Regions from separate parts of the Streptomyces sp. NPDC090106 genome, predicted to be linked through region 4. Evidence: riboswitches for the same ligand, from Rfam matches in the RefSeq annotation. Region 4 holds a riboswitch; each other region holds the start of a gene.

Region 1 (7,780 bases), on a different contig from region 4:
CTCGAAGTGCTCACGGCCCATCCCGACTTCGAGAACACCCAGGCCCACGGCGGTTTCGCGCCACGTCCCGGCCACCGGCCGCTGACCCGTTTCGAAGGCCAGGGACTGGACAAGGGTCATGTCGTGAACGACCTGTTGTTCCGTCGCGTACAGCGGGGACAACCCCTCGCTCGTTAGGGTCGATGCCGTGACCGCCCTTCCGCCGTATCCGCCGCACCCCACCGGTCCCCCCGGCGGTGCCGCGCCACGGCGTGCGCACTGGTGGCAGCGCGGATGGGTGCGCTACGGCGCGCTCATCACCCTGCTCGCCCTGTCCGGGCTGGTCATCCTCGCCCTCGTGCGCGAACAGACCGGCACGGAGGGCTTCCTGGTCGGGCTCGGGCTGGCGATCCTGCCCGTGCCGCTGCTGATAGCCGCGTTCCGCTGGCTGGACCGGGTCGAGCCGGGCCCCTGGCGCAACACCCTGTTCGCGTTCTCCTGGGGCGCCTGCGCGGCGGCGCTGATAGCGATCGTCGCCAACAGCTTCGCGACCCGCTGGATAGCGACGGCGACCGCGGACCCGTCCGGCGCGGACACCCTGGGCGCGACGGTCATAGCCCCGGTCGTCGAGGAGTCGGCGAAGGCCGCGGCGGTCCTGCTGCTCTTCCTCTTCCGCAGACGGGACTTCACCGGGATCGTCGACGGGGTGGTGATCGCCGGGGTCACCGCGACCGGCTTCGCGTTCACCGAGAACATCCTCTACCTCGGTACCGCGTTCGGCACCGACCAGCTCACCGGCGACAGCGGCATCGCCTCCGTCACCGCCGCCACGTTCTTCGTGCGCGTGATCATGTCCCCGTTCGCGCACCCCCTGTTCACGGTGCTGACCGGCATCGGCTTCGGCATCGCGGCGCTGTCCGCGGACCGCCACCACATCCGCCGCGTCCTGTTCCCGCTGTCCGGGCTGCTGCTCGCGATGGGCATGCACGCCCTGTGGAACGGCTCCTCGGCGTTCGGCGAGTTCGGCTTCTTCGCCGTGTACGCAGCCTTCATGGTCCCGGCGTTCGGCCTGCTGACCTGGCTCGTCGTGTGGACCCGCCAGCGCGAGCTGCGCACCGTCCGCGAGGAACTCCCCGCCTACGCCGTCGCCGGCTGGCTCATCCCCGCCGAACCCTTCGCGCTCGGCTCCATGCGCGCCCGCCGGATCGCCCGCCAGTACGCCAAGCTGCACGCGGGCCGCTCCGCCGCCCGCGCGGTCGCCGAGTACGAGGCGTACGCGACCTCGCTGGCGTTCCTGCGCCACCGGGGCCGTCACGGCCGCGCCGGCGCCGACTTCGTCGTACGGGAGCGGGAGCTGCTGCAGCAGCTGTGGGCCCGGCGGGACGCGGCCCGGCCCGCGCTGGACCACGCCGCCCGGATGACGGCCCCGCCGGTACCGGTGGCCGCGCCCCCGTGGCCGATCCCCGGGGTGTACGGCCAGGGGTACGGCCACGGGCAGGCCTACGGGTACGGGCAGCCGGCGGGACCGCACCCGTCGTACAACCCGTACCGCTCCTAGGGGGTCAGGCCGACGCCTCGGTGAGGCGGGCGAGTTCCGCGTCCGTCAGGGTCAGGTCCGCCAGCTTCAGCAGCGCGGGGAGCTGGTCGACGGTGCGGGCGGAGGCGATGGGCGCGGCGACCGTGGGGCGGGCGGCGAGCCAGGCGAGGGCGACCGTCGCGACCGGTACGAGGTGGGCCTCGGCGATGTCGTCGAGGGCGGCGAGGACGCTGCGGCCCCGCTCGGTGTCCAGGTGCTTGGCGGCGCCGGCGGCGCGCGGGCTGTCGACGGTGGCCTCCGGGCGGTACTTGCCGGTGAGGAAGCCCGCGGCGAGCGCGTAGTACGGCACCGCGGCGAGGCCCCAGCGCTCGGCCGTGTCCTGGAGCTCACCCTCGTAGGTGTCCCGGGAGACCAGGTTGTAGTGGGGCTGGAGGGCCACATAGCGGGCCAGTCCCTCGCGCTCGGAGAAGCGCAGCGAGGCGTCCAGGCGCTCGGGGGAGATGTTGGAGGCGGCGATGTGCCGGACCTTGCCCGCCTTCACCAGCTCGTCCAGCGCGCCGACGATCTCCTCGACCGGCACCTCGGGCTTGTCGAAGTGGGTGTAGTAGAGGTCGATGTGGTCCACGCCGAGGCGGGCCAGGGAGGCGTCGGCCGCCGCCTTGATGTTGGCGGCCGTCAGCCCCTGGAACCGCGGGTGCTGGCTGACCTTCGTGGCGATCACCACGTCGTCGCGGTTGCCGCGGGCCTTGAGCCACTTGCCGATGACGGTCTCGGACTCCCCGCCCGAGTTGCCGGCCACCCACGCCGAGTAGGAGTCGGCCGTGTCGACGAAGTTGCCGCCCGCGGCGGTGTACGCGTCGAGGACGGCGAAGGACTGCGCCTCGTCGGCGGTCCAGCCGAAGACGTTGCCGCCCAGGGAGAGCGGGAAAACCTCAAGGTCGGACGTGCCCAGCTTGCGAAGAGAAGTCATGGACAGTGACAACCCCGGTGGCGAAGGACCCTATTCCGGCCCGTCGGCAAAGGCGCGCAAAAACCGGCAGCCCTGACGTCGGGGGGTGAGCGTCAGGACTGCCGGACATCTCCGGAGGAGCGACGGATCAGGGGGTCAGGCCCTTGCTCTGCAGCCAGGCCATCGGGTCGATGCCGGTCTCGGCGCCGCCGGGGTGGACCTCCAGGTGGAGGTGGGCGCCGGTCACGTTGCCCGTCGCGCCCACGCGGCCGATGACGTCACCGGTGGCGACCTTCTGGCCGACGCTGACGCTGATCGAGGACTGGTGGCAGAACCACAGCTCGGTGCCGTCGTCGAGGGTGAGGATCGTGCGGTAGCCGTAGGAGCCGGCCCAGCCGGCCTCCGTGATCGTCCCGGAGTGCACGGCCTTGATGAGGGTGCCCGTGGGAGCGGCGAAGTCGAGGCCCGTGTGGTACCCGGAGGACCAGAGCGAACCGGCCTGACCGAAGGTCGAGGTGATCGTGTACGACGAGGTCGGCAGCGTGTACTGCTTGGCGAGCTCGGCGAGACGCTTGGCCTCGGCCTCCTCGGCGGCCTTCTTCTCGGCGGCCTTCTTCGCGTCGGCGGCCTCTTCCGCGGCCTCCTTGGCGGCGGCGGCCTCGGCCTTGGCGACCTGGTCGGCAGCGGCGGTCTGGACCGCGAGCTGCTCCTTGTTGTCGACCTGGTTCTGCTGGCTCTCGGCCTGGGCCATGATCCGGTTGCGCAGCGACTCGCCGGCGCCGGAGGTGGAGTCCTCGTCGTACCCGGCGGCCGTGACCGTGGGCGCGGCCGTCGCCGTGGCCGACTTGGCCAGGTCGCTGAGCGGGGTGGTGGAGCCCTCGGGCTCCTCGTCGCCGCCGGAGATGAAGGACGGCACGACGTCGGGCATGGAGATGGAGACCGGCGGCTTGCCGGTGTTGGCGCTGGCCATGCCGGCCCCGCCGACGGCGGCTATGACACCGACGCCCAGAACCGTGGAGCTGCGCGCGAAGCCGTTGCTGCGCTGCTTGGCGACCCGGTGCTTGCCGCGTACCGGACGGACGGACTCCTCGGTGGGATTCCAGACCTCCTGCGGGCCCTCGTCGTGGTGGTAACTGCCGTAACCGAAAACGTCGCTCTCGGAGCGCTGGCTCGGCATGTACGGGGCCTCGGGGGCAGGCCTGTTCGACGCCACGTGGGCGTACTCCTTTCCTTCCTTCTCGCCTACCGGGTTAGCTGACGGGTTCGGAGCAGGAAGGTCTCCTACGCGCGTATAACCGCCGTGCTGCCACGGCGACTTACGAGCGATTCACCCCAAGGTGGTGGTTCCCCGGTTCCCTCGCGGGATTCGGCGCGTGCGCACGGAGCCGACTCTTGTGACGGCTGGGACGACCGCGCTGCGTTATCGAACGTTAATAGACCCGGGCCCCGTATTCCAAGCCGTTCCCGTTGATCGTTAACGTTTTTCCGCTGGACGTAGGGGTCATGGACGGTGAAAAACGGGCGAGTTGACCGCGCCTCAGTGATCTCACAGGTATTGACGGTATGTCAGTTGTTATGCGGAGGGCGCTCGCCCGATCACCCCCCGTAGCAACGGCTGCGCGAGGGCCTCAGGGCCGCCGTACGGCGAGCAGCGCCATGTCGTCGGTCGTCGCTCCCCCGGTGTGCCGGCGCACCTCCGCGGCGAGCGCGCCGAGCAGGGCGCCGGGGTCGCGGAAGACCCGGCCGGTGAGCCAGGACCGGGGGTCGTAGAACTCGCCGTGGCGGTCCCGGGCCTCGGAGAGCCCGTCGGTGTACAGCAGCAGGGTGGCGCCGCCGGGGAAGCCGGTCTCGTCCGCGCGGTCGGGCCGGCCGCCGAGGTCGCCCATGCCGAGCGGCAGTGCGGCCTCGGTGGGACGCAGGACGCGCACGGTGCCGTCCGGGCCGAGCAGCAGCGGCGGCGGGTGGCCGCGGTTGACGATCCGCACGGTCCCGTCGCCGTGCGGGAGTTCGGCGAGCACGGCGGTGGTGAACCCCTCGGCGGCGTCGAACCCCTCGCGCCGGCCGCCCTCGCGGGCCAGCGCCCGCTCCAGCCGCCCCGCGACCGCCTCCAGGGTGGCCTCCTGCTCGGCGGCCTCCCGGAACGCCCCGATGACGACGGCGACGGCGGCCACCGCGCCCATCCCCTTGCCCCGCACGTCCCCCACGACCAGCCGCACCCCGTAGGGGCTGTCCTGGACGGCGTACAGGTCCCCGCCGATGAACGCGTCCCGCTGCGCCGCCTCGTACCGCACGGCGACGTCGTAGCCGCCGGTCCGCTCCCCGGGCACCGGCAGGACCGCCCGCTGGGCCGCCTCGGCGATCACCCGCTGGGAGGCGAGCAGCCGGTCGCCGCGGCGCAGGACCTGGCTGAGGACGACGGCGAGCACGGCGACGGTGAACACGGTGAGCGTCTCGGTGAGGGTGTCCGGGTCGACGCCGTCGCCGAAGCGCACGTGCACGGCGTAGGTGGCGGCGAGGGAGGCGGCCCCGATGACGGCGGTGCCGGTCAGCGAGTAGACGGGGGCGGCGACCAGCGGGGCGGCGGTGAAGAAGGGGATCGCGGTGAAATCCCGCGGGGTGAGCACGTCGTAGGGGATGCCGGCGACGATCAGCAGGACCGGGAGCAGGCGTACGGCTAAGACGCGCCGCCCTTCCGCCGCCCTCGCCGCCGTCTCCGCCACGGGTCCAGATTTCCCGGAGCGGGGCCGGGCGGCGAGCGGTGTGGACCGACCGGGCGAAACCGGGGGCCGCAAAACACTCAGGGCCGGAAGTCATCGGATGACTTCCGGCCCTGAGCCGTGAGTAGCGGGGACAGGATTTGAACCTGCGACCTCTGGGTTATGAGCCCAGCGAGCTACCGAGCTGCTCCACCCCGCGTCGGTGAGACCAACCTTACCCCATTCCCGGAGTGCTCGTCGCACACATTCCTGACCTGCGGTTCTCCTCAGTCGGTGGGGTTGTTCGCGTGGGTGAGGGTCTCCCAGGAGACGAAGAGATCGTCGGTTCCGGCGGGGCGGTTCTCCTCGGCGAGCTTGTGGGCGGCGGGGACGGAGAGGCCGAGCCGGCCCTCCAGGTGGTTGAGGGCGACCTCCAGGTCCGGTCCCATGTTCCGGTCGACCTTCCCGCCGCACAGCCACGCGGGCGCGGACTCGCCGGACTGGTAGCGGGCGTGGAAGTCGAGGGTGTCGGCCAGCCGGTCCTTGACCTCGCCGTACAGGTCGACGCCCTGGTGCCAGGCGGTCTCGGCGATGTGCGCGGTCGCGGCGACGGAGTACCCGACGTGCTTGAAGTTGCGGCAGGTCTCCTGCGAGAGCCCGTCCTTGTACGTCTTCTGCCCGAACCAGTACGTCGTGAGCTTCTGCGGGGTGCCGACCGTCGATCCGGCGGGGGTGAGCGGGACCTTGCCGTCCTTCTCCAGGTAGAAGTAGGCGGGCACGCGCTCCCGGAACCGCTCGACGGCGTGGTCGAACGCCTTGCGGTCCTCCAGGAAGACGGCGATACCGATGGCCGCGTCGGTCATCACCAGGTCCCAGTTGCCGTTGTAGTCGGGCACCTTGCGGGTGACGGCCGGCAGGTACGCGGTGCGCAGCATGTGCTCGAACCGGGCGACCCGGTCCTCGGGCCAGCCGCCGCCGTCGGTGTGCCGGACGATCTCGGCGGCCCGCGCCCAGGTGGAGCCGGCCCAGCCGGTCTGGAGCCCGGCGTCCTCCTCGGTGTGCCGGCGCATCTTCGCCGACCAGGCGTCCATGATCTCCCGCGCCTTCACGGCGTGCTGCCGCTTGCCCGTGACCCGGAAGAGCAGCGCCTGGGTGTAGGCGGCGATGGCGTCCTCGCGCTCCTGGACGCACCCGTGCGCGGGCCGGTCGGCGTGGTCCCCGCCGGGGCAGTCCACGCTCGCGTACGGCTCGGCCCGGTACTTGTAGGCACCGTACGTGCTGTCCCGCATCGCCAGATAGGCCGTCAGCCACGGCTCCTTGCCCGCCGTGACGTTCTCGCGCACGGCGTTCAGCTGCGCGTCGCTGACCAGCACCCCGGGGTGGGTGAACGACGCGTCGGGCGGCAGCGCCCGGGCCATGGTCCGGGTCCCGTCCCCGCCCGTCACCGCACACGCGGTGCCGAGCAGCGGAACGACCAGCAGTACGGCGAGAATTCGGGCTGACCTCATAGGGGCAGCGTCACGTGCCCGGGGGCGGGCCGCAGGATCTGTTAGGCCAGCAGGTGGCTGCCCGTCAGCCCGGCAGGTGGCCGTTGGGTGCCTTGGCCCGGCTCTCATACTCCGGCAGGACGACCACGTCGACGCCGTTCGCCGTCAGGAGGCCGTTGCCGTCGGCGGACGCGACGAAGGTGTCGGGCTCGCGCCAGGCGGTGACCACCCGGCGCACGCCGGCGTCCAGGATCAGGCGGGCGCAGGGGGCGGGGCGGGAGGCGCGGCGGGCGCAGGGTTCGAGGCTGCTGTAGACGGTGGCGCCGGGGAGCCTCGGGTCGGCCGGGTCGAGCTTGGCGAGGGCGGCCTCCTCTGCGTGGACGACGGGGTCGCCGCCCTCGCGGGAGTGGCCGCGGGCGAGTTCGGTGCCGTCGGAGGCGACGACGACCGCGCCGACGCTGAACGCCGTCTCGGAGGGCGGGCAGAGGGCGGCCAGGTCGCAGGCGAGGGCCAGCCAGTGGCGGTCGGCGGAGGCGAGGCCGGGGGCGGTGGGCTCGTAGCGCATGAGGACGACGTCCTCGATCCGCCGGGTCTCCACCAGCCGGAGCCGGCCGGGTCCGTAGGCGCCGGGGCCGAAGAGCCGGGGCGCGTCCGGGTCGCCGACGAGGAGGGGGGCGAGGACGAGTTGGAGCTCGTCGGCGAGACCCCGCTGGAGGAGCTGGGTGTGGATCTGCCCGCCGCCCTCGACCATGAGGCGGCGGACACCGCGGGCGTGGAGGTCCCGGAGCAGCGCGTCCCAGTCGAGGTCGGGGCCGAGGGGGACGACGTCGGCGGCGATCTCGCGCGCGCGGGCCGTCTCGGCGCCCTTCGCCGTCGTGTAGAGGACCTTGTCGCCGCCCGTGTGCCAGAAGCGGGCGGCCGGGTCGACGTCGCCGGAGCCGCTGACCGTGACCTTCAGCGGGTACGCGGGCCGGCCGGAGGCGACGCGGGCGGCGCGCCGCTCGGCGGAGTTGACCAGCAGACGCGGGTTGTCGGCGCGGAGGGTGCCGGCGCCGATGAGGATGGCGTCGACGGAGGCGCGCACGTCGTCGACGCGGTCGAAGTCGGCGGGGCTGGAGAGGAGCAGGCGCTC
Region 2 (7,780 bases), on a different contig from region 4:
CGGGGCACATTCCTCGCCCGACGGGGCCCAATTCCTTGTGAAGAACTTCACGAACTTTCTCGACGGGTCCCCTCCGAGGGCCCCCGCGACCCTCTCGGAAGCCGCTCATACGCCGTCCGACCTGCTCGTTGGAGAGGCGGGGAGATCGCCGGGAGGGGCGTCGGCGGAGCCGCCGGGAGGGGTGCCGGAAGGGGTGTCGGGGCGGGCATCGGGGCCGGACGTCCTCGGACAGCCGGTTACGCGATGCTCCAGGCGATTCCGTCGAGGATGTCGTGTTCGCTCACGACCACCTCGGCCGCGCCGATCCGCTCCATGATCGACAGCAGGACGAGGGCGCCCGCGGCGATCACGTCCACGCGCCCCGGGTGCAAGGAGGGGACGGCGGCGCGCTCGGCATGGGTGGAGCGCAGCAGCCATTCGGTGATCTCCCGGACCTTGTCGAGGCCGACACGGGAGTGGTGGATGCGCGCGGAATCGTACCCGGGCAGCTCCTGCGCGATCGCGGAGACGGTCGTGACCGACCCGGCCAGGCCCACCAGGGTGCGTGCCGCGCGCAGCGGGACGGTCTCCTCGGCGAGGTCGAGGGCGGCCTCGATGTCGGCGCGCACGGCGGCGACCCGGTCCGCGGAGGGCGGGTCGGTGACGGCGCCGTCCTGGACGAGGTGGCGCTCCGTCATCCGCACGCAGCCGATGTCGACGGAGCGGGCCGCGCGGACGTGGTCGTCGCCGACGACGAACTCCGTGGAACCGCCGCCGATGTCGACGACGAGGTAGGGCGTGGCGAGGTGGTCGGCGCCCGCCAGTTCCCGGGTCGCGCCGGTGAAGGAGAACTCGGCCTCCTGGTCGCCGGAGATGACCTCGGGCTCGACACCGAGGATGTCCAGCACCCCGGCCACGAACTCGTCCCGGTTCTCGGCGTCCCGGGAGGCGGAGGTGGCGACGAAGCGGAGCCGCTCGGCGCCGTGCTCCTTGATGACGGCCGCGTACTCCCGGCAGGCCGCGAAGGTCCGCTCCAGCGCCTCGGGGGCGAGCCGCCCGGTGCGGTCGACGCCCTGGCCGAGCCGCACGATCGTCATCCGGCGGTCCAGGTCGACGAGTTCGCCGGTGGCGGGGTCCGCGTCGGCGACGAGGAGACGGATGGAGTTGGTACCGCAGTCGACGGCGGCGACCCGGGTCACTGGGCGTCCTCCCCCTTCTCGGCGAGGGTCACGCAGGACCCCTTGCGCCACCACTCGGGCAGCATCGCGAGGGCCTCGTCGCCCAGCGGGTTGACCCCGGGCCCCGCGGCCAGCGAGTGGGCGACCAGGACGTGCAGGCACTTCACCCGGTCCGGCATGCCGCCCGCGCTCGGGAAGCCCTTCAGCTCCTCGATCTCGTCACGGCGCCGGACGTAGTCCTCGTGGGCGGCGCGGTAGGAGGCGGCGAGCCCGGGGTCGGTGCCGAGCCGCTCGGTCATCTCCTTCATCACGCCGTTCGCCTCCAGCGTGCCGATCGCGGAGTTCGCCTTCGGGCACGTCAGGTAGTACAGCGTCGGGAACGGCGTGCCGTCCGGCAGCCGCGGGGCCGTCTCGACGACGTCCGGCTGCCCGCACGGGCACCGGTGCGCGATGGCGCGCAGTCCGCGCGGCGGGCGCCCGAGCTGCTGCTTGAAGGCCTCGACGTCGGCGTCGACGGGCTCGGTGCGCGGGGTGGACGGCGGGGGCGTTTCCATGCGTCGGAAGCTGTCTCTCTGTTGGGTCAGGTCACTGGTCGTAGGCGTCGGACTTGTCGACGCCGTCCCAGACATTGGAGTACCAGGGGCGGTCGGCCGCCCCCTGCCGGGCGCGGGACTGCTGGGCGGCGCCCGGGTCGACGACGACGAAGCCCGTCTCCCCCGGCATCACGTAGTGCAGCCGCTCACGGATGCGCTGCTCGGCGTAGGCGTCGTCCTGCCAGCGGGCCTTGAGGTCGCGCAGCTGTTCGACGCGCTGCTGGGCCTGCTGCTTCTGCCGCTCCAGGTCGGAGATCTCGGCGCGCTGCGAGACGTACTGCCTTATGGGGTAGGCGAGCGCCACGATCAGCGAGCACAGGACGAGCGCGAGCAGCGCGGCACGGCCGGTGAGGCGCGAGCGGCGGGCCTGGCGGCGGGTCTGCGAGCGGTAGACCCGGGCGGCGGTCTGCTCGCCGAGGATCCGGATCCTGGTCGCGGTGGAGAAACGGTCCCGGTCCTTGACGGCCATGTCCCAGTCTCTCCTTCACACACGCGCGTACGTCCCCGCACACGGTACGGGACCGGGTACGGGGACGTACGGACGACTTGACTGAGGCTTAGCCCTTGAAGCGGGGGAAAGCCGAGCGACCGGCGTACACCGCGGCGTCGTCGAGGATCTCCTCGATGCGCAGCAGCTGGTTGTACTTGGCGACGCGCTCGGAGCGGGCCGGGGCGCCGGTCTTGATCTGGCCGCAGTTGGTGGCGACGGCCAGGTCGGCGATGGTGACGTCCTCGGTCTCGCCGGAGCGGTGGGACATCATGCACTTGAAGCCGCTGCGCTGGGCGAGCTCCACGGCGTCCAGGGTCTCGGTGAGCGAGCCGATCTGGTTCACCTTGACGAGCAGCGCGTTGGCGGCGCCGTCGTCGATGCCGCGGGCCAGGCGCTCGGGGTTGGTGACGAAGAGGTCGTCGCCGACGATCTGGACCTTGTCGCCCAGCTTGTCGGTGAGGACCTTCCAGCCGGCCCAGTCGTCCTCGAACAGCGGGTCCTCGATGGAGACGAGCGGGTAGGCCGCCACGAGCTCCTCGTAGTACTCCGTCATCTCGGCGGCGGAGCGGGACTTGCCCTCGAACTGGTAGGTGCCGTCCTTGTAGAACTCGGTGGCGGCGACGTCGAGGGCGAGGGCGACCTGCTCGCCGGGGATGTAACCGGCTTCCTTGATCGCTTCGAGGATGAGGTCCAGCGCGGCGCGGTTGGACTCCAGGTTCGGGGCGAAGCCGCCCTCGTCGCCGAGGCCGGTGGACAGGCCCTTGCTCTTCAGGACCTTCTTGAGGGTGTGGTAGACCTCGGTGCCCCAGCGCAGCGCCTCGGAGAAGGACTCCGCGCCGATCGGGGCGATCATGAACTCCTGGATGTCGACGTTGGAGTCGGCGTGCGACCCACCGTTGAGGATGTTCATCATCGGAACGGGCAGCAGGTGCGCGTTCGGGCCGCCCAGGTAGCGGAAGAGCGGCAGGTCGCTGGCCTCGGAGGCGGCGTGGGCGACGGCCAGGGAGACGCCGAGGATGGCGTTGGCGCCGAGCGAGCCCTTGTTGTCGGTGGCGTCCAGGTCGAACATGGCCTGGTCGATCAGGCGCTGCTCGGTGGCGTCGTAGCCGACGAGCTCCGGGCCGATCTGCTCGATGACGGCGAGGACGGCCTTCTCGACACCCTTGCCCTGGTAGCGGTTCGGGTCGCCGTCACGCAGCTCGATGGCCTCGAAGGCACCGGTGGAGGCGCCGGACGGAACGGCGGCACGACCCGTGCTGCCGTCGTCGAGGCCGACCTCGACCTCGACGGTGGGGTTGCCTCGCGAGTCGAGGATTTCCCGGGCTACGACGACGTCGATGGACGGCACGAGCATCTCCTTCTTGGGATGTGACGCTGTTGGTGCGGGGCCACGTGGGCCTTGCGACTAGAGCCTAACCGGCTCCGGGGCATCGGCCACCGCGTGGACCGACCTGTGGACGAAACCGAGAGTAAATTGTTTCTGAACTGAACAAAGACGGTCACGTGCGCCCGCATGAAAAAACCCCGCTCCGATGCGTACGGGGGAACACGCACCGGAGCGGGGAGCCCGTGGGGACGGGGGGACCCTCACGAGGCCTTCAGTATGAGGACCACGGATGTGAGGGCACTGTGGTTCAGCTGAGGATTACTTCAGATGCAGCTGCTGGCCCGGGTAGATGAAGTCGGCATCGTCGACGATGTCCTCGTTCAGCTTGAACAGCTTCTGCCAGCCGCCCTTGACCTTGTGCTTCTCCGCGATGGAGGAGAGGGTGTCGCCCTTGACGACCTTGTACTCGCCGTCGCCCTTCTTGACCTTCTTGCCGGTCGGGGTGGAGACGGTCTTCTTGGCGGCCTCGCGCTCGGTGGAGCGGGACGCGCTCTGCTGCTCCGTCGACCGAGCGGTGGAACCGCTGTTCGAGGAAGAGGAGGAGGAGCCGGTGCTGCTGGAGCTGCCGCTGGAGGACGAGCTGCTGGAACCGGTGTAGCTCGCGCCGGACAGGCCCACACCACAGCTCGGCCAGGCGCCCTTGCCCTGCGCGGCGAGGACCTTCTCGGCTATCTCGATCTGCTGGGACTTGCTGGCCTGGTCGGCGGTGGAGGCGTAGGCGGTGCCGCCGTACGCGGCCCAGGTGGAGGCCGAGAACTGCAGGCCGCCGTAGTAGCCGTTGCCGGTGTTGATGGACCAGTTGCCGCCGGACTCGCACTGGGCGACGGTGTCCCACTCGGAGGCGGTGGCGGCGGAGGCCGTGCCGGCCGCCATCAGCGGGGCGGCGATGGCGACACCGGTGACGCCGGCGAGCGCGGCGACGCGGGTGGCCTTGGACGGACGACGGTGCTTGCCCTTGCCGGAAAACAGCATGGTGGATCCCCTCACCGACGCCTGCGAGGTGAGCTGTCGGGTTCGGGCCGGTTGAGTTGCCCGGTCGTGCCCCGCTCTCGCGCGGCACGGCTACACCCCAAGCCACCACCGTCGACTGCCCGGTGGGGCACTTACCTTGGGTCCCCCGCTCCTGCCTACGGCGCTTGACGCGACGACTGTTCCCGTACGGCCGCTGGCAGGATTCGGCGTTGCGGCAGCCGGGGCCCGTGGTGACGAGCGGTGATGACCGTAGACACGGGATCCGGCGAATTTCAAAGACGATCAGGGCTTCTGAGACTCATCCCACACTTTCACCAAACCGGACATTCAGCGCGAAGTGTGACGTGAACTCCCGCCCATTCGCGGCCTATTCAGCGGCTTGTCCGATACCGACCACAAGGCTCTGACCGGGAGCGATGGCGCTGGGGTCGGACCCGATGACGCCCTTGTTCAGCGCGTACAGGTGACGCCATCCGCCGTCGAGGCCAAGGGAGTCGGCGATGGAGGCCAGGGTGTCGCCCTCGCGGACGGTGTACGCGCTCTCCTCGGCCTGCGCGCCGCGGTGCTTTCCGGCGATCTTGGTGGTGGCCTCCGAGGAGCCGAGGTCGCTCATGTCGACCAGGCCCGAAGAGCCGCCCTCCTGCCAGGAGTTGTCCGATTCGCCCTCGTTCGCGGGGATCGTGGGCGAGCCGTCCGGCGACTGCGACTGCTCGGAATCCGACGCGGAACTGTCCGACTTGGCGGACTTGTCCGGACTGGCGGAGGTCTCGGGCGAGGCGGAGGCGTCGGCGTCCTCGTCGGCCGAGGCGCCGGAGTCCGGGGACCCCGTGGAGTTCGACAGACCGGAGGAACCGGAGGAACTGGATGAGTCGGATGAATCAGAGGATTCGGACTCGTCGGCCGAGGGGGAGCCGCTCGCCACACCGGTGTCGACATCGGCGGTGGCGTCGTCGTGGCCGAGGCCGTTGAGCAGCCCGCAGGCGCCCCAGGCCCCGACGCCCTGGTCCGCGAGGACCTTCTCGGCGACGGCGATCTGCTGGTTGCGGCTGGCCAGGTCGGCGCTCGGGGCGTAGTCGAGGCCGCCGTACTCCTCCCAGTCCTCCTGGGACAGGTTCAGCCCGCCGTACTCGCCGTCGCCGTCGTTGGCGCTCCAGGAGCCGTCCGTCTCGCACTGGGCCACCTGGTCCCAGGTGGATCCGTCGGCCGCGCTCGCGGCGCCCGCGCCGAGCAGGGGGATCGCGATGGCGGAGCCCGTCACACCGGCCGCGACGAGGAGCGCCGGAGCCTGACGGGGGCGACGGTGACGACCGTTCCCGGAGAGCATGCGGGGGCCTTTCACGAGACAGCGGTGATCCGCGCGACGAGTGGGACTCGACGCCGCGCTGATCCGTGAACGTATAGGCATTCGATCACTTGTCACAAGTTAATGCCGCGAGGATCACGTGAAGATCACAGAGTTGAGGGTGTGTCATGTTTGCAAAGGCCGGTTCCACTGCCCGAGTTGGCCCGAAACGGCCTACGGGTTCGGACCGCGGGTCGGCGTGAACTCCACCGGCAACGTCCGCAGCCCGCGCATGATGAGACCTCCGCGCCACCTCAAATCGGCCGAATCCACCGCGAGTCGGAGGTCGGGGAGCCGGGTCAGGAGGGTGGCGAGCGCCGTCTGCCCCTCCAGCCGGGCCAGCGGGGCGCCGAGGCAGTAGTGGATGCCGTGCCCGTAGCCGAGGTGCTGATTGTCACGGCGGGACAGGTCGAGGGTGTCGGGCTCGGCGAACCGCTCAGGGTCCCGGTCCGCCGCCGCGAGGACGACGAGCACGGGGTCTCCGGGGGCGATCCGCTGCCCGCCGACGGTGAGCGGCTCGGTCGCGAAGCGCCAGGTCGCCAGCTCCACGGGGCCGTCGTAGCGCAGGAGTTCCTCGACGCCGGTCTCCAGCAGCGCGTTCTCGCCCGCGGCCAGCGAATCCTGGAGGCGGGCACGCTGGCCGGGGTGGGTGAGCAGGGCGTAGGTGCCGTTGCCGATGAGGTTGACGGTCGTCTCGAAGCCCGCGAACAACAGGATGAACGCCATCGCGGCGGCCTCGTTCTCGGTGAGGTGCTCACCGTGGTCGGAGGCGCGGATGAGACCCGAGATGAGGTCCTCGCCGGGGGCGGGTTCGGCCGGCAGGGCCTCACGCTTGCGGTGGATCAGCTCCAGCAGATAGCCGCGCATCTTCTTCACCGACCGCGCGACCCCGCCCCGGGGCCCGCCACCGTGCCGGATCATCATCCCCGCCCAGTCGCGGAAGTCGTCCTGGTCCTCGCGGGGGACGCCGAGCAGGTCGCAGATGGCGTAGATGGGGAGCGGGAACGCGAAGTCGTGGATGAGGTCGGCGCTCCCCTCCCGGGCGAAGCGGTCGATCAGCTGATCCGTCAGTTCCTGGACCCGCGGCGCGAACTCGGCGACCCGGCGCGGGGTGAACGCCTTGCTCACCAGGCGGCGCAGCCGGGTGTGGTCCGGCGGGTCGATGTTGAGCAGATGGGTCATCAGCTCCGCCTTGCGCTCCCCCGGGATCCCCGTCTTGCCCTTGGCGTGCGCGGGCTCGTCGTGGTGCGCGGGGTTCTTGCTGAGCCGCTGGTCGGCGAGCGCCTGCTTGGCGTCGGCGTACCGCGTGACCAGCCAGGCCTCCACCCCGCTCGGCAGCCTCGTCCGGTGCACGGGCGCGTGCTCGCGGAGCCAGGCGTAGGCGGGGTAGGGGTCGGTGGCGAACTCCCAGGTGAAGAGTTCGGGGGCGGTGGGGGTGCCGGCGGCGATTCCCTCGGTGGCGGGGGTGCCGGGCGCGGTCGCCTCGGCGGGGGCGGTGGGCTCGGCGGGTGCGGTCGCCTCGGCAGTGGTGGCGTCGGCAGTGGTGGTGTCGGTGGGCTCGGCGGGGGGCTGGTGGGTCACCCGGCGACGTTATCCCGGGCTAGGCGGTGTGCCCCTCGGCGGCCAGGACGGCGTCACGGTAGGCGCGGGCCGCGCTGCGCAGGGCCGCCTCCGGGTCGACGCCGGCCTCTTCCGCTCGCACGGCGAGCGCGAGCAGGTCGTAGCCGATGCCGTGCGCGCCGGGCAGCGGGACGTCGAGGCCCGCCGTGCGTACCCGGGAGGACAGCTTCGCGGCGAGGGCGAGAGCGGGCTGGCCCAGCGGGATGCCCTCGGTGACGG
Region 3 (7,780 bases), on a different contig from region 4:
GCCTCCCGCTCCCGCCGCCGTACGCCCCCCAAGCGCTCCGCGCTGCTGACGATCGCCGTTCCCTCGGCGTGCGTGATGGGTGTCGCCGGGATCGCCGCCGCCTCCGTGGGGACCCTCACCGAGGACAAGGACACCTCGACGACCGCGTCCGACGCGGCGCCGGTCAAGCCGTCGACGGCCAACAACAAGCTGGACACCCAGCTGGCGAGCCTGTCCGCCGGCGCCGACGACTTCGCCGACCGCGCCAGCCGCACCCAGGAGCGCATCGACCTCAAGGCCCAGCAGGAGGCCGAGAAGAAGAAGGCGGCGGAGGAAGCGGCCCGCAAGGAGCGGCTGCGCCCCAAGTTCGCCCTCCCGGTCGCGCAGCAGGGCCTCAGCGCGTACTACGGCCAGGCCGGCGTCAACTGGATGTCCGTGCACACCGGCATCGACTTCCCGGTCTCCTACGGCACGACGGTGATGGCCGCGACCGACGGCACCGTGCGGACGCAGTGGAACAGCGCCTACGGCAACATGATGATCGTGACCGCGAAGGACGGCACGGAGACGTGGTACTGCCACCTCTCCAGCTATCGCGTCGCCTCCGGTACGACGGTCAAGGCCGGCGACCCGATCGCGTACTCCGGCAACTCCGGCAACTCCACCGGCCCGCACCTGCACTTCGAGGTCCGGCCGGGCGGCGGTTCGGCGATCGACCCCCTGCCGTGGCTGCGCAGCCACGGCCTGGACCCGACGTAACCCGGCCGGCTCCTCCTCCGAGTCACCCCCGAAGGCCTCCGCCGTTGACCGGCGGGGGCCTTCGTCGTCGTACCGGAACCGCTGGTCCTACAGCTTCTCCACCGGCGCGTACCGCAGCAGCAGCCGCTTGGGCTTGGTGTCCCCGAAGTCGATCGTGGCCTCGGTGTTGGCGCCCGTGCCCTTGACGGCCATGACGGTGCCGAGCCCGAACTGGTCGTGGGTGACCCGGTCGCCGACGGCGAGGGCGACCACCGGCTGCTCGGACGCGCGGCGCGTGGCGAACCCGGAGGCGCCGGAGGCCGAGGAGCGGGAGCGGGACGACGACAGCGAGGAGGCGACACCGGAGACCGGGCCGGCCGGGGCCTGGGTGGCGCCGGTGCGCTTCCAGTCGACGTGCTGTTCCGGGATCTCCGCGAGGAAGCGGGAGGGCGGATTGTACGACGGCTGGCCCCACGCGCTGCGCAGCGACGAGCGGGTCAGGTACAGGCGTTCGCGCGCGCGGGTGATGCCGACGTAGGCGAGGCGCCGTTCCTCCTCCAGCTCCTTGGTCTGGCCGAGGGAGCGCATGTGCGGGAAGACGCCGTCCTCCATGCCGGTGAGGAAGACGACCGGGAACTCGAGCCCCTTGGCGGTGTGCAGGGTCATCAGGGTGATGACGCCGGAGCCGTCCTCGTCCTCGTCGGGGATCTGGTCGGAGTCGGCGACGAGGGCGACCCGTTCCAGGAAGGCAGCGAGCCCGGTGGGCGCGTCCTCGTCGGTCTCCTGTTCGAACTCCAGGGCCACGGCGGCGAGTTCCTGGAGGTTCTCGATCCGGGTCTCGTCCTGCGGGTCGGTGGAGTTCTGCAACTCGGCGAGATAGCCGGTGCGTTCCAGCACCGCCTCCAGCACGGTCGCCGGGCCCGCCCCGGACTCGACGATCGTGCGGAGCTCCTCCATCAGCGTGTTGAAGCGCTTGACGGCGTTCGTGGACCGCGCGGCCATGCCGTAGGCCTCGTCGACCCGCTTGAGGGCCTGCGGGAAGCTGATCTTCTCGCGCTGGGAGAGGGCGTCGATCATCGCCTCCGCGCGATCGCCGATGCCCCGCTTGGGGACGTTGAGGATGCGGCGCAGCGGCACCGAGTCCTCGGGGTTGGCGAGCACGCGCAGATAGGCCAGGACGTCCCGGACCTCCTTGCGCTCGTAGAAGCGGACGCCGCCGACGACCTTGTAGGGCAGGCCGACGCGGATGAAGACCTCTTCGAAGACACGGGACTGGGCGTTGGTCCGGTAGAAGACGGCGACGTCGCCGGCCTTCGCGTCCCCCGCGTCGGTGAGACGGTCTATCTCGTCGGCGACGAACTGCGCCTCGTCGTGCTCGGTGTCGGCGACGTAGCCGGTGATGCGCGCGCCCGCGCCCGCGTTGGTCCACAGGTTCTTGGGGCGGCGGGACTCGTTGCGCTCGATGACCGCGTTGGCGGCGGTGAGGATGGTCTGCGTGGAGCGGTAGTTCTGCTCCAGCAGGATCGTCGTCGCGTCCGGGTAGTCCTCCTCGAACTGGAGGATGTTGCGGATCGTCGCGCCGCGGAAGGCGTAGATCGACTGGTCGGCGTCACCGACGACGCAGAGCTCGGCGGGCGGGAGGTCGTACTCGGTCGGCGGGACGTCCTCGTCGTGCGCCCCGGTGCCGACGAGTTCCCTGACCAGGGCGTACTGGGCGTGGTTGGTGTCCTGGTACTCGTCGACGAGGACATGACGGAAGCGGCGGCGGTAGTGCTCGGCGACGTCCGGGAAGGCGCGCAGCAGGTTGACCGTCGTCATGATCAGGTCGTCGAAGTCGAGGGCGTTGGCCTCGCGCAGCCGCGACTGGTACATGGCGTAGGCCTGGGCGAGGGTCTTCTCGAAGCCGTCGGTGGCCTGGGCGGCGAAGTCCTCCTCGTCGATCAGCTCGTTCTTGAGGTTGCTGATCTTGGCGCTGAAGGACTTGGGCGGGAACCGCTTGGGGTCGAGGTCCAGGTCGCGGCAGACGAGCGCCATGAGCCGCTTGGAGTCGGCGGCGTCGTAGATCGAGAAGGAGGAGGTGAAGCCGAGCTTCTTGCTCTCGCGGCGCAGGATGCGCACGCACGCGCTGTGGAAGGTCATCACCCACATCGCGCCCGCGCGCGGGCCGACGAGCTGCTCGACGCGCTCCTTCATCTCGCCCGCGGCCTTGTTGGTGAAGGTGATCGCGAGGATCTGCCCCGGGTGGACGTTCCGCTCGGCGAGCAGGTAGGCGATGCGGTGGGTGAGCACACGGGTCTTGCCGGAACCGGCGCCGGCCACGATGAGCAGCGGGGTGTCGGAGTGCACGACGGCGGCCCGCTGGTTCTCGTTGAGCCCCTCGATGAGCGCGGCGGCGTCGAGGACGGGGCGCGGGGCGCCGTCACGGTAGTGGGCGTCCCGGTCCGGGGGCACGTCGAACTTCCCGCCGAACAGGTCGTCCGGAACCGGCTCCGGTACGTGCTCGTCCTCGGGCGGCGGCGGGGGCTCCTCCGTGTGCCCGCGAGGGGCCTGGAGGTCCGCCAGGAAGCTGTCGTCAAAGAGGCTGCTCATCGCTCTCCGAGTCTAGGCCGCCCCACTGACAACCCGCCGCCGCCCCGGGAAGTTCGGCGGAGGACTCTTACGCCACCGCTACATGCGATTACGTAGAGTCACCAACGCGTGAGGAGATGTCCGCCGCCAGCCCATTTCCCGCAAATCGCCACACAAACTACCTTATCGATCATCCCGAACGCGGAACTGACCAAAGGTCACGAAAATGTATCGGGCATATCGAACATCAACCTTCACAGGGGCCACACCAGTTGGCTACCGTGCCGCACAGGCCGTACGACCCCCACCGGCGAACGTCGCCGGGCCGCGCGGCCTCCGCTTAGTCCGGTGCGCCCCTCCTGGAGGCAGCCGGAGCCGGGGACCCACACCGACCTGGGGTGAATCGGCCCAACTCCCCTCCGGGGAGCGGCCGTAGGGCACACCTTCCGAACCACCCGCCCGAACCCGACAGCTAACTCGGTAGGCGGAACATTGGAAGGAGTCGCCTCCTTTGGCGTCGCACGCAAAGCCGCGTCCCGCAGGAACGCGCGTAGCAGGCATACGCACGCCCGCTCTCGCCACGGCCGCCCTCACCTCCGTGGCGCTGCTGTCCCAGACGGCCACCGCAGCACCCTCGACCGACGACAGGCCGAGCCTCGAAGAGGTCGAGAAGAAGGTCGACGACCTCTACCGCCAGGCGGAGTCGGCGACCGAGAAGTACAACTCCGCCAAGGAGAAGACGACCAAGCAGCGCAAGCAGGTCGACACCCTCCTCGACGACGTCGCCCAGCGCACCCAGAAGCTCAACGAGGCCCGTGAGGAACTGGGTTCCTTCGCCGCCGCCCAGTACCGCACCGGCGCCTCCGCGCCCGACACGGCGACCTTCCTGCTCGCGGACACCCCGCAGGACTACTTCGACCAGACCCAGCTGATGGGCCGTATGACGTCCCGCCAGAAGACGGCGGTCGACGACTACATCACCGAGCAGTCCGCGACGATGAAGAAGCGCCAGGAGGCCACCGAGAGCCTCCAGACGCTCACCGATACGCAGGGCGACCTCAAGACCGCCAAGGCGACCGTCCAGAAGAAGCTCTCCGACGCGCGCGAGCTGCTGTCGCAGCTGAACGCCGAGGAGAAGGCGCGCCTCGCCGCGATCGAGAAGCGCAAGCAGGAGGAGGCCGCCCGCAAGGCCGCCGAGCTGGCCGAGCAGAAGGCCGCGGCGGAGGCGGCCGAGGAGGCGGCGAGCAGCTCGTCGTCGACCGCCACGGACTCCTCGTACTCCACGAAGGCCGACAAGGCCCTGGCCTTCGCCCGCGCCCAGGTCGGCAAGCCGTACGTGTGGGGTGCCACGGGGCCCGACTCCTACGACTGCTCCGGCCTGACCCAGGCCGCCTGGAACGCCGCCGGCATCTCCCTGCCGCGCACCACCTACGACCAGGTCAACGCGGGCACCACGGTCTCCCTGGCCAACGCCCAGCCCGGCGACCTGGTCTTCTTCTACGACGACGTCACCCACGTCGGCATCTACATCGGCAACGGGATGATGATCCACGCGCCGAAGCCGGGGGCGTACGTCCGCGAGGAGTCCATCTACTACGACGGCGAGTCGGCGATCCACAGCGTGGTGCGCCCGGCCTGACCGCACGGCACGACCGAAGGGGCGCGTGAGCCGGTCTCACGCGCCCCTCTCGTTGTCCCGCACCCGCGCGAATTCCTCCCCGCACGCGCGCGTGCCCCGCTCGCACCGCGCGACGCGCTCCTTAGCATCGGCCCATGCCCGGCCGCCCCGCATCCCACGCCCCCGCCGCCGACTCCCCGCTCGGCGCGTGGTGGTCCACCCGGCCGCCCGCCGCCGGTTCCGCCGTCATGGCGACCGGCATCGTCTCGGTCGGGCTGCATCTGACGGGGTACGAGACGCTGTCCCGGATCATGCTCGTGCTGGCCGTGCTCGCCTGGGTGGGGCTGGCCGCGGACTTCCTGGCGCGCCTGGCGACCCAGCGGGACCGGTGGCTGGAGGAGGCCAGGACCCCGGGCGCGCTGACCGCGGTGGCGGCGACGAGCGTGCTGGGCACCCGTGTCTCGGCGCTCGGACGGCAGACCCTGGCCGAGGCGCTGCTCGCGCTCGCGACGGCACTGTGGCCAGTGCTGCTCGTGCTCGTCATGAGGCACTGGAAGCGGAGGATGCCGGGCGCGGTGTTCCTGGTCTGCGTCGCGACCCAGGGCCTGGCCGTGCTCGGCGCCACGCTGGCCGCGGCCCTGTCCACGGCGTGGCTCGCGCACGCGGCGCTCGTCCTGTTCTGGCTCGGGCTGGTCTTCTACGGCCTCGCCTTCACCCGCTTCGACCTGGGCCAGGTGACCCGGGGCGCCGGTGACCACTGGGTGGCCGGCGGGGCGCTCGCCATCTCGGCGCTCGCCGGCTCGAAGCTGATCTCGGCGGACAGCGCGAGCCTGTACCTGTGGAACCGCGACGACGGCGACGCCCTGCGCACGGTCACCGTCGCCCTGCTCGTCCTGGACCTGACCTGGTACGCCGTGCTGCTGGCCGCCGAGTTCGCCCGCCCCCGCCCGGGCTACGACGTGCGGCGCTGGGCGACCGTGTTCCCCATGGGCATGACGGCGGCGGCGACCCTGTCGGTCGCCGCCGCGCTGGAGGTGTCCTGGCTCAGGACGCTGGGCCAGGTGCTGCTGTGGATCGCCGTGGCCGTGTGGCTGGCCGTGGGCGCGGGAGCCGCGCTGACGGCCCGGACGGGGATCGCCGCCCTCAGGTCCACAGGACGGCGATGAACACGTCCGCCATGGTCAGCAGCCCGACCAGGCCGAACAGCTTCTTGTCCACCCGCTCGTCGTCGCGCTTCACGTAGACGAGGCCGAGGATCACGATCAGCAGGGCCAGCTTCACGCCGATCTTGATGTTGTTGACGTGCTGGTCGTCCGCCTGGTTGAGGCCGACCAGGATGACGCCGGTGACCAGCATGGTCAGCGCGCCGTGCAGCATCGCCGGGACGAAGCGGGCGGTGCCCGCGCCCATCGCCTTCATCTGGGTGAGGAAGCCGCCCAGCAGCGAGGCGATGCCGATGATGTGCAGACCGACGAAGAGATGGATGAGTACGTCCATGAGGCCGGAGCCTAATCAGAGGCCCTGGAGCCGCACTACACCGCCCCACCCGCCTCCACTCCCCCCGCGTCCCGCTCCCGTCCCCTTCGCGCCCCGCTCCTCGCCCGCACCGGCTCGCGGCCGTCTTGCATATATGCGCCCCATAGCACCCGACCGCCCACCTATGTCCCGGAACCATCACTTCGATCATCACCTTGCGTGAAGTTGACCGCGCCACGCGGGGATCACGGTCACATACGGTCACCGGGCCGCTACCTGGGGGCAGTTCCGCGCATCCCGTTACCCCCGTGACACGGCCAGGTTTAGCGTCCTCCACCAGGTGACCGGCTCCCCACCGCCGCCCGGGCCAGGGGCGGCAGTCGGACACCACCGCCGAGAAAGGTCCGGCGGCGGCCCGCTCCCCCTGTGCGGGCCGCCGCCGGACGCGTGAACCGCCCCGGGCGGCCCTACGACGCTCCCCCTGGCGCTCGCGGGGCCGGTGACGACCCGGGGCGGCACCACCGCTCAGCGGCGGGCGTACGAAAGGACGTGCAGTCCACGTGGCAGCGCACCGCAAGGCCAGGCAGCGCTCGGTCAGCGGCAAGACGGTCCGTACGGCGGCGACGATCGCCCTGGCGGGCGCGGCGACCGCGACCGGGTTCGACGGGATCGGGCACGCCGATCCGAATCTGACACCGGCGCAGGTCAAGGCGAAGGTGGACAAGCTGTACCAGGAGGCCGAGGCCGCCACCGAGAAGTACAACGGCGCGAAGGAGAAGGCGGACGCGGCCCAGAAGCGGCTGAAGTCCCTGCGTGACGAGGCCGCCCGCAAGACGGACAAGCTCAACTCGGCGCGGGACGCGCTGGGTTCGATGGCAGCGGCGCAGTACCGCGAGGGAGGACTGGACCCTGCTGTCCAGCTGGCCCTCTCGGACGACCCCGACCGCTACCTCGACGGCGCCGAGTTCGCCGAACGGGCGAGCACACGCCAGGCCACCTCCGTGGCCGCCGTGCAGCGGGAGCTGCGGGAGATCGAACAGCTCCGGGGCGCCGCCCACATTGAGCTCGCCTCCCTCAAGTCCCGCCAGACGGAGCTCGAACGCCACAAGAGGACCATCACCGGGAAGCTGGCCGCGGCCCGGAGCCTGCTCGCCCGGCTCCCCGCCGGGCAGAGCCTGGACGACCCGCTGCGCGCCTCCCGGACGAACGCCAGGGACACCCTGAGCACCACGGACGGCACGGGTACGGGGACGAGCACCGGCGCGGGTTCGGGCCCGGCGGTCGCGGCGCCCAACTCCCGTGCGGCGGACGCCGTCTCCTACGCGTACTCCAAGCTGGGCAGCCCCTACGTGTGGGGTGCCACCGGGCCCGACGCCTTCGACTGCTCCGGCCTCATGCAGG
Region 4 (7,780 bases):
CTTCAGATCGGTGCCGTTGAAGTCCCAGGTCTGGAAGAGGATCCGGAAGGCGCCCCGCTTGGCGCCGACGCGGGTCACCAGCTTGGTGACCAGGCTCGGGTGGACGCCGTCGAGGTAGGCGACCCCGAAGTGGCCGCCGGAGGGGCCGTCGGCGACGAAGTCGTCGGGTACGGGCTGCCGGGCGCGTTCCACGCCGGTCGCCCCGTCGACGACGGACACGAACTGGTCGGCGGGCGAGTCTGCGGTGACCTGCGAGCCGTCCGCGAAGGTGGTCCCGGCGGCCGTGTGCGTGAGCACCTCGGCCCGGCCGTCGCCGTCCAGGTCGAACACGGTGACGTTGTCGTCGTTGCGGTAGCCGCCGATGGCCGTGGAGCCGCTGATCGCCGCGGGCGCCGGGTCGTTGGCGCCGTTCCCGCCCACCTGCGTGTACGAGCCGGGCCCCTGGTCGACGCGCCACAGCCGCCGGCCGGTCAGCGTGTACGCCTCCAGCAGGTCGGGCCTGTCTCGGGTCCCGGACAGGCGGCTCACGACGAGTTCGTACCGTCCGTCGCCGTCGAGATCGCCGGGCCAGGCGTGCTGCACGGTGTAGCCGTCGGCGGCGGCGAGCGGGATCTCGGCGTACCCCTGCGCGAAGTCCAGCGCGGCCGAACCGGGCCCGCTCTCCTTGCCGTTGACGACGGCGCGCACGGTGTAGGTGCCGGCGCCGGGCGTGTCGTCCTGGTAGGTCGTGGACCGGGTGACGGGGGCGCGGTTGAGGCGTCGGCCGTTCTTGTACACGTTGAAGGCGATGGCGTCGCCGTACCGGGCGTACTCGGTGCCGAGCAGACGCCAGCTGAGGAAACGGCCGTCACCGGACGGCACGGCGACCAGGCCGCGGTCGAGGTCCTCCACGGTCCGCCGGGGCCGGTCCTCCTGCGCGGCATGCCCGGCGGGCGCGGAGAACAGCCCGGCCAGCAGGGCCGTCGCGGCTATGGCGACGGTTCTTCGACGGCGCGAACGGGTGTGCACGGGTGCTCCTTTGCGAGAGGGGCGACACCACCGGGGAAAGCGCTTGCCCCCCGATGTCGCCCTCACTCTCGCCCCACCCTCCCGCCCCTGTCGACGCCTTGGACCCCCGCGCCACAAGACCGCAATCGAGCGATCATGAACGAGCAACGCCCGTGCCGGGGAACGCCCTTGAGGAGCGGCGCCTTTGACGAGTGGCTCCTTTGACGAGGAGCACCCGCGCCGACGGACACCGAAGGCCGGACCCGGGGATCTGGGTCCGGCCTTCGGTGGCACAGGGGGGAGGCGTCCGGGGGACCGGGGTCCGAGGGAGGCGCCGACGGGAGCCGTCAGCCGACGGCGACGCCCTTCGCGCGGAGGTAGGCGACCGGGTCCACGTCCGAGCCGTAGTCCGGCGTGGTGCGGATCTCGAAGTGGAGGTGGGGCCCGGTCACGTTGCCGGTCGCGCCGGAGAGGCCGACCTGCTGGCCCGCGGTGACGCTCTGGCCCGCGGAGACGGAGAGGGAGGAGAGGTGGGCGTACTGGGCGTAGTAGCCGTCGGCCAGCTTGATGACGACCTGGTTGCCGTACGCGCCGCCCCATCCGGCGGAGACGACCGTGCCCGCGCCGACGGCCTTCAGGGTGGTGCCGGTCGGGACGACGAAGTCGACGCCCGTGTGGTAGCCGCTGGACCACATGCTGCCCGCCGTGTGGTAGGCGGTGCCGACGGTCGCGCCGGAGACGGGCAGGACGAAGCCGCTCGACGAGGTGGTGCTCCCGGACGACTCGCTGCTCTGGCTCGCCGTGCCGCCGGACGAGGAGGAGGACGAAGACGACGACGAAGACGACGACGAGGAGGATTCCTTCGCGCTCGTCGACGCGTTGCCGCCGGAGGACTTCGCCGAGCCCGACGACGACTCCGTGCGCGCGGTGGCCTTCTTGCCGATGGAGAGCTTCAGGCCGGGGTGGATCAGCGACGGGTCGGAGCCGACGGCCTCACGGTTGTCCGAGTAGAGTTTCTGCCAGCCACCGCTGACGTTCTGCTCCTCGGCGATCTTCGAGAGGTAGTCGCCGGACCGCACCGAATAGGTGTGCACGGTCGAGGTGTTCGCGGTGCTCGCCGAGTTCGCGGCACTCGTGGAGTTCGCGGCGCTCTTCTTCGCGGTGGCCGTCTTCTGGGCGACCGGAAGACTCTGAACGGGCTTTTCCGAAACGGACTGCGAAGTGGCGGCGTGGGCACCGGACGCGCCCATCAACGGCAGGGCGAGAGCGGCCCCGCCGGTTCCGGCCACGGCGATCGAGCGGGTGAGGCGCTGGGACTTCGGACGGCGGTGCTTACCCTTGGCGGGCATGACGAATTCCTCTCCGGCGCCTACGAGGTGAGCTGTCGGGTGCGGACTGGAGATGTCCGGCCGCAGCGTGTGCGGCTTTACCCCAAGCCTGTTCCGGAGACCGGGACAGGCGTTTCTACCTGTGGGTCCCCCGCTCCTGCCGGGCACGGGTGGGTGTGCGCGGGGTCCGGGCGGCGGCAGGATTAGGCGTTCCGACCGGATCGGTGGCGAACGTAAGCGAGAGAGACGCAAAGGGACAAGTGAGGGTTTCCCGGCGGAATGGATTCCCCTTGATCACCTGTGAATTTCCCGGTCACCCTCCGTATATTCGACACCGCCCGAACACCGCGAACACGCTGCGAACACAGCTGAATTACGTGAACATGACGGGCGACTCACCGTCACGGATATGACGCTGCTCACGTGCCGATTTCACAGCTCCCTTTATTCCAGAGCGAGTTGGAATGAACGATGAGGAAGGCTGCAATTCGGACAGATGGATCAGATACGACGTAGCCGGAGAACCGTCGCATCCAGATCGCCGCGCAGCCCGGTGCGCAGTCCGTGGTGCAGCAGGACGCCCCCGCGGTGGACTTCGCCCGTTTCGCGGCATTCATATGCGGCTGTCGGGTCGAGGCCGCGCAGCCGCAGCGCCGGCACGGTCTCGCCGTAGCTCTGCGCCTGGAGGCAGGCGAGCACGACGGTCTCGTCACCGAGGACGTACTGGACGGCGCTCAGACCGCCCTGGGGAGCCCGGAGGCGGTAGAGGTCGCCGCGCTGCACCAGGGGGCGGATCTCCTTGTAGAGATCGACCCATTCCCGGGCCTCGGCGAGCTCGGCCTCGCTCCACTTCGACAGGTCGCCGCCCACGCCGAGCACGCCCGCCATGGCGCTCACGAACCGGAACCGCAGCGAGCTGACGCGGTCGTTGAGCTGGTGGTTGGGGCTGTCGGTGACCCAGGCGGCCATCACGCGCGCGGGGTGGATCTGGCTGAAGCCGTGCTGGATCGTGAGCCGGTCGAGCGGGTCGGTGTTGTCGGAGGTCCACACCTGGTCGGTGCGGCTCATCACCCCGAGGTCGATCCGGCCGCCGCCGCCCGAGCAGGACTCGAAGGCCACGCCGGGGTGGGCGGCGCGCAGTCGGTCCAACAGGGCGTAGAAGGCGTGCACGTGATCGACCCACAGCCGCTGCGGGTAGGGGTCACCGGGCCAGCCCGCGTCGGTGAAGCTGCGGTTGAAGTCCCACTTGACGTAGTCGATCGGGGCGCTGGAGAGCAGGGTGTCGAGCCGCTGCCAGAGGTACTCCTGGACGTCCTCCCGCGCGAGGTTCAGTACGAGCTGATTGCGAAGTTCCGTCCGCTTTCGACCGTCCTGGTACTGCACCCAGTCGGGGTGCGCGCGGTAGAGGTCGCTGTCGGCGTTGACCATCTCGGGCTCGACCCAGATGCCGAACTGCATCCCGAGGTCGTGCACGGAGTCGGCGAGGGGCTTCAGGCCGTGCGGGAAGCGCTCGGGGTTGGGCGTCCAGTCGCCGAGCCCGGCACGGTCGCTGGTGCGGGCGCCGAACCAGCCGTCGTCGACCACGAACAGTTCGACGCCCATGTCGGCGGCCCGCCGGGCGAGGGCCGCCTGCTGCTCCTCGGAGATGTCGAAGGTGGTCGCCTCCCAGGAGTTGAACAGGACGGGCCGGTCCTGATCGGCCTGCGGGATGACGTGGTCGCGCTGGTAGGCGTGCCAGGTGCGGCTGGCGCCGCCGTGGCCGCCGTCGCTCCACAGTCCGGCGAAGAGGGGTGTCACGAAGGACCGGCCCGGCGCGAGGAGCAGCAGCCCCGACTCGTCGTGGCCGGCGCCGCCGGTGATCTGCACGCGCGCGTCCGGGAGCTGGGCGACGGCGATCCGCCAGGAGCCGGACCAGCCGAGGGCGACGCCGTAGACCTCGCCGTGCTCCTCGGTGGCGTCCGTGTCGAGGGCGACCCAGGGCAGGTGCGGGTGGCCGGTGTGGCCGCGGCGGCTGCCGATGACCTTCTCACCGTAGGTGAGGGGGGTGCGGGTGAGCCGGGACTCGGCGGCCCAGCGGCCGTGCAGCTGGGAGAGCCGCCACTGGTCGCGCTCGGGCAGGGTCCAGGTGGCCGAGTCGGCGCGCAGCAGCTCCAGGTCCTCCGTGCCCTGGTTCTCCAGGGTGACCCAGCGCTCCAGCACGTCGCCGCGCATCCGGTAGTGCAGGGTGATCGCGAGGCCCGCGTCGCGGAAGCGCAGCCGCAGCTCGTCGCCCTCGGTGTCGTACCCCTCGAAGGCCCACTCGGTGCCGCGCCGCTCGGCGGTGCGCACGGACAGGGCGGGGCGGGCGAAGCGGGGGCCGCCCTCGACGGGGTACTCCTCGCGCCCGTCGAGCGGGGACTCGAACGACGACGTCTGCGGGAGCGGCAGGGCCGCGAGGGCCTCGGCGTCGGCGAGGGTGATCGCCGCACCCCAGTGCAGGTGCAGCAGTTCGTCACCCTCGGTGAGATGGACGGCGTACCCGCTGGTGGGGCCGGTCAGGAGCCAGGTACGGCCGGCGGCGGAGATCTCCAGCATCAAATCCTCACAGAGACGAACAGTCATGCACAAGTACGAACATCATCAAGTGCCGCGGGGCCCGTGTGCAACGCCTGTGGACAACTGATTGCCCTGCGAAGCCATGTCGTATCGTCGAGGAGGCGCCCGTCGACGAGCCGCGGCGACGGAGCCGACCGGGAGGAGCCCCCGTGACGCAGCAGATCCCGTCGACCGAGCCGGAGCTGGCCGGAGTCCGCAACTTCCGTGATGTGGGCGGTCTGCCGACCGAGGACGGCCGGCGGGTGCGGTACGGAGTACTGTTCCGCAGCGGTCATCTGGCACACGCGACCGACACGGACGCCGCGTTCCTGACCTCCCTCGGGCTGCACACGGTCTTCGACTTCCGCAACGCCGCGGACCAGAAGCTGGAGGGCCCGGACGTCGACCTCACGGGCGTGCGCAACGTGAATCTGCCGCTGAGCGACCCGGCGGACGGCGCCGAGTTCTGGAAGATGGTCCGGGACGGCGACATCGAGCAGCTGCGCGGGCTGCTGGGCGACGGCAAGGCGGCGAACCGGATGATCGTGTCGTACCGCACGATCGTCAGGGAGCGCACCGCCGAGCACGCGCGGGTGCTGCACTCGCTCGCCGAGGACAGCGTGCCCGCGCTGATGCACTGCGCGGCGGGCAAGGACCGCGCGGGCCTGTCGATAGCCGTGACACTGCTGGCGCTGGGCGTGGAGCGGGAGGCGATCGTCACCGACTACCTGGAGTCCAACGCCAAGCACCGCCGCTACAAGGTGCGCCGCAGCGGCAGTGACGCCGCCGCGTACTCCCCCGAGGTCATGGAGCTGCTGAGCCCCCTGTTCGACGCGCGCGCCGAGTATCTGGAGGCCGCGTTCGAGACCATCGACGAGACCTGGGGCGGCGTCGACGCCTATCTGGAGCGGGGCCTGGCCGTGACCCCGCCGATCCGGGAGCGGTTGCGCGAGCGGCTCCTCGACTGATCCCGGGCCGGGCGGCGGGCCCGGCGGGTCACTGCCCGGCGCCCACCTCGAACAGCAGATAGATGAAGGCCGCGAAGACATGCCCCACGGCGATGTAGATGAGCAGCCGCACCCACAGGGCGCGCGGGAACTTCTCTTCCATGTCGGTCATGGCGTCTCTCCGGTGAGGGGGCCCAGGCACAGGGCGGCCGTGGGGCTCTGCAGCAGGGTGTGGACGAAGAGCAGTTCGACACCGTCGGCGTCGAGTGCGGCGATGCGGTGCGGGGTCAGCGAGTCGAAGTGCGCGCTGTCCCCGGCCCCGAGCCGGTGGGTGGCGTCCCCGAGGCGCAGCCTCAGTCGGCCGCGCAGCACGTACAGCCACTCCTCGCCGGGGTGGACCCGCACGATGTCGCCCTGGGAGCCGTACGGCACCTGGACGCGGAGCGCCTGCATGCCGCGTCCGGGCGAGCCGGCCTGGCGGTAGATCCAGCCGCCCGCCTCGGTCGGTTCCATGTCGGCGCCGCGCAGTACGGCGTCGCGTTCGGTGACCGTCTCGCCGAGCAGCTCCGAGACCGTCGTACCGTAGATACGGGCCAGCGCGAGGAGCATCGGCAGCGAGGGCTGGCGCTGTCCGGTCTCCAGCCGGGACAGATGCGCGGGCGAGAGCCCGGCCGAGCGGGCCGCGGCCTCCAGGGTGAGGGAGGCCCGGCGGCGCAGGGAGCGCAGCTGCGGGGCGACGACGGTGGTGACATCGTCCGGCGGAGGTTCCGGAGAGCTCATGCCCTCCATTCAGCCGAAGATTTGCCCCTGCGGCAAATTCCTTGCCTCAGAGGCAAACCATGGGGATCTTCCTCCCGCGCCCCCGTCGCTACCGGTTGGCCACCGCCTGCTTGACGAGCGTCTTCCCGAAGTCCCACATCAGCCCGCCCCCGCCATGGGCGTCGTCCATGATCGCGGTGAACGCGTCGACGAACCGGTCGACCTCCCGTTCCCCGACGGTCAGCGGCGGGATCAGCTTGATGACCTCCAGGTGGTCGCCGGAGACCTGGGTGAGGATCCGGTGCCGCTGGAGCAGCGGGACGACGACCATCTGGGCGAAGAGTCCCTTGCGGGCGGCCTGGAGCATGGTCCAGCGGCTGCGCAGCCCGAGGGACCGGGGCCGCCCGAACTCGATGCCGACCATCAGCCCCCGGCCCCGCACGTCGGCGAGCAGTTCGTACTTGTCGACCAGCGCGGCGAGCCGGGACTTCAGCAGCTCCCCCGTCACCCGGGCGTTGGCGACGATCTGCTCGTTCTCCATGACCGACAGGACGGCGAGCCCGGCCGCCATGGCCTGCGCGTTGGAGCCGAAGCTCGCGGAGTGGACGAGGACGCGGTCGATGGACGAGTAGACCTTCTTGAAGATCCAGTCCTTGCCGAGCGTGGCACCCACGGGGACGTAGCCGCCGGAGAGCGCCTTGGCCACGCAGACGAGGTCCGGTTCGACGCCGTCCTCGTGCTGGTAGGCGTAGAAGTCCCCGGTCCGGCCGAGGCCGGTCTGCACCTCGTCGGCGATGAGCAGCGCCTTGTGCTGGTGCAGCAGGTCCTGCGCGGCCCGCAGCCAGCCCGGCGGGGCCTCCAGGACGCCCTTGCCCTGGATGGGTTCGACGATCAGGGCGGCGACGTCGCCCTTCTTCAACTCCCTTGCCAGGGCGTCGAGATCACCGAGCGGGACGGCCGTGTCGGGCAGCAGCGGGGCGAACCCGTCGCGGAAGCCGTCCTCGCCGTTGACGGACAGGGAGCCGGTGGTGAGGCCGTGGAAGGCGTGGTCGCAGTACAGGATCCGCGGTTTGCCGGTGGCGCGGCGGGCGAACTTCAGGGCGGTCTCCACCGCCTCGGTGCCGCTGTTGCCGAAGAACACCCGGTCCAGATGCGGGCTGTAGGCGAGGAGCTTCTCGGCGAGGA

The links. Region 4 has a riboswitch for cyclic di-AMP ahead of ACIPSE_RS26180 (peptidoglycan DD-metalloendopeptidase family protein). Riboswitches for the same ligand answer to the same signal wherever they lie in the genome.
Region 1: another riboswitch for cyclic di-AMP. It lies ahead of ACIPSE_RS16980 (M23 family metallopeptidase); the one in region 4 lies ahead of ACIPSE_RS26180 (peptidoglycan DD-metalloendopeptidase family protein).
Region 2: another riboswitch for cyclic di-AMP. It lies ahead of ACIPSE_RS38320 (transglycosylase family protein); the one in region 4 lies ahead of ACIPSE_RS26180 (peptidoglycan DD-metalloendopeptidase family protein).
Region 3: another riboswitch for cyclic di-AMP. It lies ahead of ACIPSE_RS03495 (NlpC/P60 family protein); the one in region 4 lies ahead of ACIPSE_RS26180 (peptidoglycan DD-metalloendopeptidase family protein).

What each region holds. Positions count from the first base shown of each region.
Region 1 is NZ_JBIVDS010000004.1:689,425-697,204, reverse strand. It holds gene trmB (tRNA (guanosine(46)-N7)-methyltransferase TrmB) at 1-177, shown strand, start outside; gene ACIPSE_RS16990 (PrsW family intramembrane metalloprotease) at 188-1,537, shown strand; gene ACIPSE_RS16985 (aldo/keto reductase) at 1,542-2,486, opposite strand; gene ACIPSE_RS16980 (M23 family metallopeptidase) at 2,614-3,678, opposite strand; cyclic di-AMP (ydaO/yuaA leader) riboswitch at 3,690-3,847, opposite strand; gene ACIPSE_RS16975 (PP2C family protein-serine/threonine phosphatase) at 4,094-5,185, opposite strand; tRNA gene ACIPSE_RS16970 (tRNA-Met) at 5,308-5,381, opposite strand; gene ACIPSE_RS16965 (alginate lyase family protein) at 5,449-6,669, opposite strand; gene ACIPSE_RS16960 (dihydrofolate reductase family protein) at 6,734-7,780, opposite strand, start outside.
Region 2 is NZ_JBIVDS010000015.1:174,396-182,175, reverse strand. It holds gene ACIPSE_RS38340 (exopolyphosphatase) at 237-1,178, opposite strand; gene ACIPSE_RS38335 (DUF501 domain-containing protein) at 1,175-1,711, opposite strand; gene ACIPSE_RS38330 (septum formation initiator family protein) at 1,743-2,219, opposite strand; gene eno (phosphopyruvate hydratase) at 2,308-3,594, opposite strand; gene ACIPSE_RS38320 (transglycosylase family protein) at 3,886-4,599, opposite strand; cyclic di-AMP (ydaO/yuaA leader) riboswitch at 4,603-4,772, opposite strand; gene ACIPSE_RS38315 (transglycosylase family protein) at 4,967-5,923, opposite strand; gene ACIPSE_RS38310 (cytochrome P450) at 6,116-7,390, opposite strand; gene ACIPSE_RS38305 (nucleoside triphosphate pyrophosphohydrolase) at 7,542-7,780, opposite strand, start outside.
Region 3 is NZ_JBIVDS010000001.1:782,389-790,168, forward strand. It holds gene ACIPSE_RS03485 (M23 family metallopeptidase) at 1-738, shown strand, start outside; gene pcrA (DNA helicase PcrA) at 826-3,306, opposite strand; cyclic di-AMP (ydaO/yuaA leader) riboswitch at 3,627-3,789, shown strand; gene ACIPSE_RS03495 (NlpC/P60 family protein) at 3,797-4,924, shown strand; gene ACIPSE_RS03500 (tellurite resistance/C4-dicarboxylate transporter family protein) at 5,059-6,069, shown strand; gene ACIPSE_RS03505 (hypothetical protein) at 6,047-6,400, opposite strand; gene ACIPSE_RS03510 (NlpC/P60 family protein) at 6,940-7,780, shown strand, end outside.
Region 4 is NZ_JBIVDS010000008.1:241,266-249,045, reverse strand. It holds gene ACIPSE_RS26185 (hypothetical protein) at 1-1,008, opposite strand, end outside; gene ACIPSE_RS26180 (peptidoglycan DD-metalloendopeptidase family protein) at 1,335-2,336, opposite strand; cyclic di-AMP (ydaO/yuaA leader) riboswitch at 2,341-2,498, opposite strand; gene ACIPSE_RS26175 (alpha-galactosidase) at 2,817-4,889, opposite strand; gene ACIPSE_RS26170 (tyrosine-protein phosphatase) at 5,060-5,857, shown strand; gene ACIPSE_RS26165 (DUF6126 family protein) at 5,886-6,008, opposite strand; gene ACIPSE_RS26160 (helix-turn-helix domain-containing protein) at 6,005-6,616, opposite strand; gene ACIPSE_RS26155 (aspartate aminotransferase family protein) at 6,705-7,780, opposite strand, start outside.